Linked DNA regions of Sporomusa sphaeroides DSM 2875. The protein of the gene in region 1 binds, or shares a complex with, the protein of each later gene. Links are inferred from orthologs where the notes say so. Each region holds a gene or a part of one and is shown on either strand. Other genes may lie near its edges. The genes, in order: nusB and rpsJ.

Region 1 (3,203 bases):
CCACAACTTTAAGTCCGTCACGCGGCTCAAATTTCAAAAATTGCGCGCGGCTTTTAAACATGACGCCTTTAATTTGGGACCCGGCATCTTTAAGCGTGAAATAACAATGGCCTGAATAATGGGCTTTAAAATTAGACAGTTCACCTTTGATAAACACTGACATCAGTCTGGTATCCCGGTCAAGCAAGTTTTTGATATATTTTGTCAGGTCGCTAACGGTATATATATTACTCATTTGTATTCCACCTGGCATCAAATTTATTTATTGTATGGTAACAGCTGTTACCATACTGTTAATAATAATAACTTATAATTGTAAAAAAAACCAGACATAAGTCTGGGTAAAGAATTTTGTACCAGGGTGCCACTTCCTGGCATATACTTTTTGATCCAATGCACAGGAAAGTGCATTGGTGGATTCATGAGCAGCTACCGGCAATTTAAAGCAAAATAAGCAGCCCCGGTAGCATTGTCCGGACTATATATAATATCAGGAAAATATAATTGAGCTATATTGGTGTCTGCCAATTGGGTGACAAGATATTGCCGGATACACTTATTTGCCATTACTCCGCCAACAAGCAGTACATCGTTTAAACCGGTATTGGCAACAGCATATTTTATCATGGCAGTGACCGCACGGGCAATACACAGTTCAACACCGGCGGCAATTACCCTTTTGTCTGCGCCCTGGCCTACCAGCCTGCGAACATAGGTCTCAGGCCCGGCAAAACTAACCGAGGCACCACGAACAGTCACCGGGATATAGATAGCCGGCTCGCCGGCTGCGGCTGCCAAAGCCTCCAGTTGGGGACCGGCCGGAAAGGTCAAGCCCAGCAGAACGCCAATACGGTCAACCAGTTGTCCTGCATGAATATCCAGACTGCCACCCAGAATTTCAATATTCAGCCGCCCGGCAGCAGACGGACATACAGCAGGTGATACCCGAACAATCTCGGTTGTTCCGCCAGATAGATGCACAGCTAAAAAACTGCCGGTTTTAGGCCCGCCGGCTGAACGTATTCCGGCAAAAATATGGTTTTCCTGATGACTAATACGCTGCAGGGGCACAGCCTGACTAAGAGCCAGTACTTTCGCATATCCTTCTCCCACCAGAAAAGCCGGCATATAGGAGTCTGACAAAGGCCGGGGGAAAGCCGACACTCCGATAGCGCTGAAGTTCACAGGTTTCCCGACAGGTAAACAGGCCTGGGCAAAAAGATCCGGCAGATTACGTGTATGCTGAAATACCATTTCAGATTGCTGAAGTCCCCGGGAACCTGCTTTTACCTCCAGAATGCGCCGGCAATCGGCAACCGGCGTTCCCTGCTCATCTAATATAGCAACAGAAGTAGTATAACAACTAGTGTCTATTCCCAATACATACTTCATGATAACTGCTTATTTTTTACAATTGACCCTAAAATTCCGTTAATAAAACGGCTTGAGTCTTCGGTTCCAAAAGTTTTTGCCAGTTCTACGGCTTCGTTAATCGCAACACCTGGCTGGAGGCGTTCTTCACTATATTTCATTTCATAAATAGCCATCCGGGCGATATTGCGGTCGACTCCGGCCATACGGTCAATTTTCCATTCCCGTGATAGGTCAGATATATAATTATCAATTGCGGCTAAGTTGCTCTGGGTGCCTTCCACCAATGATTTTGCGTAGCTTTTGGTAGTTTCGCTAATTGCTCCCTCACGCTCGCTAAAGACGGCGGTAAGTGCCTCTTCACTGGTAACACCGGCGTTAAAATCAAGTTGAAATAATGCTTGAACAGCCATTTCACGGGCCTTTCTGCGACTCATAATGTCCCTCTTTCCAAAGCAGCTACCGGTTGTAACCCGGTGGCAGCAGTTTGTCCAATATTTCCATAATGTCTTCTTTTTGATCAATTCGCTTGCCAACTACATAGCCGGCCGCAGCGCATAAAGCAACAAATAATGTCTGGAAAAAGCCAAAAATTAAGATGAGAATACCGATGACAAATCCCACTAGAACACCAATCATTTTTCCGCTATGGTTCTGCCAGATTTCTGCCAACAATTTGGAGTTCAATGCTGCCACCCCTATTCAACACGCTGTTTCGTTTTGAAGTCATTGCTAATGGTTTCGACCATAACCTGAACATCAGCTAATTCTATGCCCACGGTATTTTTTACATATTCATGAACACGGTTTTGAATCTCCGCAGCTACGGTCGGCACATGACTTTCCGGACTGATTTTGACTTTCATCCGAACAATAATGTTCTCATGGGCCATTGAAACATCTACTTTAATGTCACGTACACCGCGAATATGTCTGGCAACTTTCTCCACCAGATTTTCCACAGCCATAAGAGAAATATGCACATCTCCCATGTCATTATGATGAACAATGGTATTCTTCACTCTGCGGGAACGGAGACCGGCTAACAGCAATCTGATGCTTACGAGAAAAAAAACAGCGCCAACCAGCGAAGCTTCCCATTGACCATACACATAAGCAAGACTTGTCCACGCCAATTCCAAAGGAATAAGGCGTAAAGACAGGAGAATAACGACAACCGATAAAAACGCCAAGAAAAATGTGTAAATAGATAACATAATGCGGTCAATGATCCCCATAGCGTCTCCTTTCTTTGCCTTACCTGGCAGTCCCGCCAAGCCCAAATCCATCCCATGGTTTGAAACTTGGCGGACTACTGGTTTACCGTGTTTTCTTTATCCTAACAGAAAGTATGACTTTCTTAAAAGCAGGATAAGGGCAACATCGGTTTGCGCTGTCGCCAAAGGCTCGGCGCAAGCCGTGTTTTCTTTATCTTACCCTAATATCGTCTTCTTTAACGTCCTGAGCAAAGCCTACGCCTTGAACATGAATATTGACTTCAACAACATCCAGACCGGTCATTGACTCAATTCCCCGTTTAACATTCTCCTGGACTCGCAGTGCAACATCAGGTATACGTACACCATATTCAACAATTATATATAAATCTACCGCGGCTTCCTTCTCTCCAACTTCAACCTTAACACCTTTAGAGAGATTTTTCTTACCCAGCATTTCGGCAATGCCACCCACCAAACCGGCGCTCATTCCGGCAACACCGGGTACTTCGGTTGCTGCCAGTCCGGCAATAATGCCAACCACTTCATCAGCTATCCGAATCGAACCTACATCAGTTTGTTCTGTTCTTTCCTGTCGATTATCCATTCTAATCC
Region 2 (3,035 bases), 1.7 Mb from region 1 along the record:
AAGCGGCACAACAAAAGTGTATTTGTTTTCAGCCATCAATGCTGTGGTTTTTTCAGTAATGTATGGTCTAAGAAGTACGTCGCGTGGATTTGCCATTATGCCAGCACCTCCTCAATCTTGGCGACTGCCTCTTTGGTTACCAGCACTTTATCATGGTGCAGCAGATCGTATACATTAAGTCCAATAGTTCCAATGGCTTTTACACCAGGAAGGTTACGGGACGATTTTGCTACAATCTCGTCATTGTCTGCGGTGATGATGAGGGCTTTGGCTTCCTGTGCTTCAAAGTTACCAAGGAATTTTATTACATCTTTGGTTTTTGGAGCTTCAAAATTAATGGTTTCAACAACCACCAGGCCACCAGCATTCACTTTCGCAGTCAGTGCTGATTTAATCGCCAAACGGCGGACTTTTCTCGGCATGCTGAATTTGTAGCTGCGCGGATGCGGTCCAAATACAGTGCCGCCACCCACCCACAATGGGGAACGGATGGTGCCAGCCCGTGCCCGGCCGGTACCTTTTTGTTTCCAGGGTTTTCTGCCGCCACCGCGTACCATTGCTCTGGTCTTAGTCGCGTGAGTGCCTTGACGCTGGCTTGCCAGTTGCATAACAACAGCCTGATGAACCACGGCTTCGTTTATTTCTACGCCAAATACGTTATCATTGAGTTCCATTTCACCGGTTTGTGCACCGGTCATATCATATATTGCCACTTTCGGCATATAGCACATCCTCCTTTCGATGCTATGAGCCCACGCTTTGCGGTTTGCCGCAAAGTCGCAAGCCTAAGATTACTTAACGGGTTTTACTGTATTTCTAACAACAACGAAACTGCCTTTAGGTCCGGGAACCGCGCCTTTAACCAACAGCAGGTTACGGGGCACATCCACACGAACAACTTGCAGGCGCTGAACGGTTACTTTTTGTCCGCCCATGCGTCCGGGAAGTTTCTTGCCTTTGAATACTTTACCACCGCCACCGCTCATTCTGGAACCGATGGTACCAGGCTCACGATGGGATTTGGAACCGTGACCCATAGGTCCACGAGCAAAGTTATGCCGCTTAATGCCGCCGGCAAAGCCTTTTCCTTTAGCAGTACCGGTCACATCAATGAGTTCTCCTTCGCTGAATACATCAGCGCTCAGAACTTGACCTACTGTATATTCAGAAGCTCCAGGCAGGCGCAGCTCACGAATGAATTTTACCGGTTTGACGTTGGCCTTTGCAAAGTGACCCTTCATCGGCTTGTTGACATGTTTGTCTTTGACAGCGCCAAACCCAAGCTGCACTGCATTGTAGCCATCATTTTCAACTGTCTTGTTTTGTACTACGACGTTGGGGCCGGCTTCAATAACAGTAACCGGAATAACTCTACCCTCAGCCGTAAAGATTTGGGTCATACCCAGTTTTTTTCCTAAAATTCCTTTAGCCATTTATCGCACCTCCTCCTACAGCTTGATTTCGATGTCCACACCAGCCGGCAAGTCGAGACGCATTAAGGCATCTACCGTCTTGGGGGTCGGCTCAAGGATGTCAATAAGACGCTTGTGTGTCCGCATTTCAAATTGTTCGCGGGAGTCTTTGTTGACATGGGGTGAACGCAAAATAGTGAAAATGTTTTTCTCCGTAGGAAGCGGAATAGGGCCGGAAACCATAGCGCCAGTACGTTTTGCGGTTTCAACAATCTTGGCCGCACTTTGATCAAGCGCCTTGTGGTCATACGCCTTGAGGCGGATTCTGATTTTTTGCTGTTTAGCCATTTATTTATTCCTCCTTATCGCCCAGTTTCTCTGAACGGACATTCTCGGTGGAAATTTCCCCGCGCGTGCGGGCCACCTTCCACGTCATCGCCGGTCCAATATCCTGGCAAAAGGCGGCCACGCCGCCCTTGCCGGATACTATGTTAAACTTTTTTTATTACTCGGTAACAGCGGTTACAACACCGGCGCCAACAGTACGGCCGCCTTCGCGAATAGCGAAACGCAGACCTTCTTCGATAGCGATCGGGGTGATGAGCTCGATGCTCATTTGAATGTTGTCGCCAGGCATTACCATTTCTACACCTTCCGGCAGATTTACAACACCGGTTACGTCAGTTGTTCTGAAGTAGAACTGCGGACGATAGTTGGTGAAGAACGGGGTATGGCGGCCGCCTTCTTCTTTGGACAATACGTATACTTCGCCTTTGAATTTGGTGTGAGGTTTAATGGAACCAGGCTTGGCAAGTACTTGGCCGCGCTCGATTTCTTTACGCTCTACACCACGCAAGAGCGCGCCGATGTTGTCGCCGGCTACTGCCGAATCCAGAAGTTTCCGGAACATTTCTACACCGGTTACTACTGTGGATTTCGGTTTATCGGTCATACCAACGATTTCGATGGTATCACTTACTTTTACCACACCGCGTTCTACACGGCCGGTGGCTACTGTACCACGACCGGTGATTGTGAACACGTCTTCTACAGGCATCAGGAAAGGCTTGTCGGTAGCGCGTTCCGGGGTCGGAATGTATTCGTCCACTTTTGCCATAAGCTCGTGGATTTTACCGCACCATTCGCATTCGGCTTTAGCGCAGCCGCAGTTAAGAACTTTAACGGCAGAACCGCTTACTACCGGGATGTCATCACCAGGGAATTCGTAGCTGGAGAGAAGTTCGCGAACTTCCATTTCTACCAGTTCCATCAGTTCTGCGTCATCAACCAGGTCGGCTTTGTTTAAGAATACAACCATGGCAGGTACGCCTACCTGACGGGACAGCAGGATGTGTTCACGGGTTTGCGGCATCGGGCCGTCGGCGGCCGATACAACCAGGATAGCACCGTCCATTTGGGCTGCGCCGGTAATCATGTTTTTTACATAGTCGGCGTGGCCCGGGCAGTCAACGTGAGCATAGTGGCGGTTTGCAGTTTCGTATTCCACGTGTGAGGTGTTGATGGTAATACCGCGTTCTCTTTCTTCCGGGGCTTTGTCGATTTGGTCATAGGCCATGAATTCTGCGCCGCCTTGTTTTGCCAGGGTCATGGTAATTGCGGCAG

The links.
Region 2: the proteins of nusB (region 1) and rpsJ are in contact, whole or in part, in a solved structure (PDB 3D3B), measured with the Escherichia coli proteins. The link is inferred for Sporomusa sphaeroides DSM 2875 from one-to-one orthologs.

Annotation. Positions count from the first base shown.
Region 1 is NZ_CP146991.1:2,222,072-2,225,274, reverse strand. What follows is about bases 99-2,974. They hold nusB (transcription antitermination factor NusB), read right to left. Parts: upstream 1,809-2,974; coding sequence 1,389-1,808; downstream 99-1,388. Other genes in these bases: SPSPH_RS10325 (Asp23/Gls24 family envelope stress response protein), read right to left, coding at 2,800-2,974; amaP (alkaline shock response membrane anchor protein AmaP), read right to left, coding at 2,070-2,609; SPSPH_RS10335 (DUF2273 domain-containing protein), read right to left, coding at 1,831-2,067; SPSPH_RS10345 (O-sialoglycoprotein endopeptidase), read right to left, coding at 430-1,392; xseA (exodeoxyribonuclease VII large subunit), read right to left, coding at 99-235. Also shown: more of xseA, read right to left, coding at 1-98; more of SPSPH_RS10325, read right to left, coding at 2,975-3,195. UniProt on the Escherichia coli protein: Part of the processive rRNA transcription and antitermination complex (rrnTAC). The complex forms an RNA-chaperone ring around the RNA exit tunnel of RNA polymerase (RNAP).
Region 2 is NZ_CP146991.1:516,595-519,629, reverse strand. The notes cover bases 105-2,812. They hold rpsJ (30S ribosomal protein S10), read right to left. Parts: upstream 1,761-2,812; coding sequence 1,449-1,760; downstream 105-1,448. Other genes in these bases: tuf (elongation factor Tu), read right to left, coding at 1,918-2,812; rplC (50S ribosomal protein L3), read right to left, coding at 792-1,433; rplD (50S ribosomal protein L4), read right to left, coding at 105-722. Outside these bases: rplW (50S ribosomal protein L23), read right to left, coding at 1-96; more of rplD, read right to left, coding at 96-104; more of tuf, read right to left, coding at 2,813-3,035. UniProt on the Escherichia coli protein: Involved in the binding of tRNA to the ribosomes. Part of the processive rRNA transcription and antitermination complex (rrnTAC). The complex forms an RNA-chaperone ring around the RNA exit tunnel of RNA polymerase (RNAP).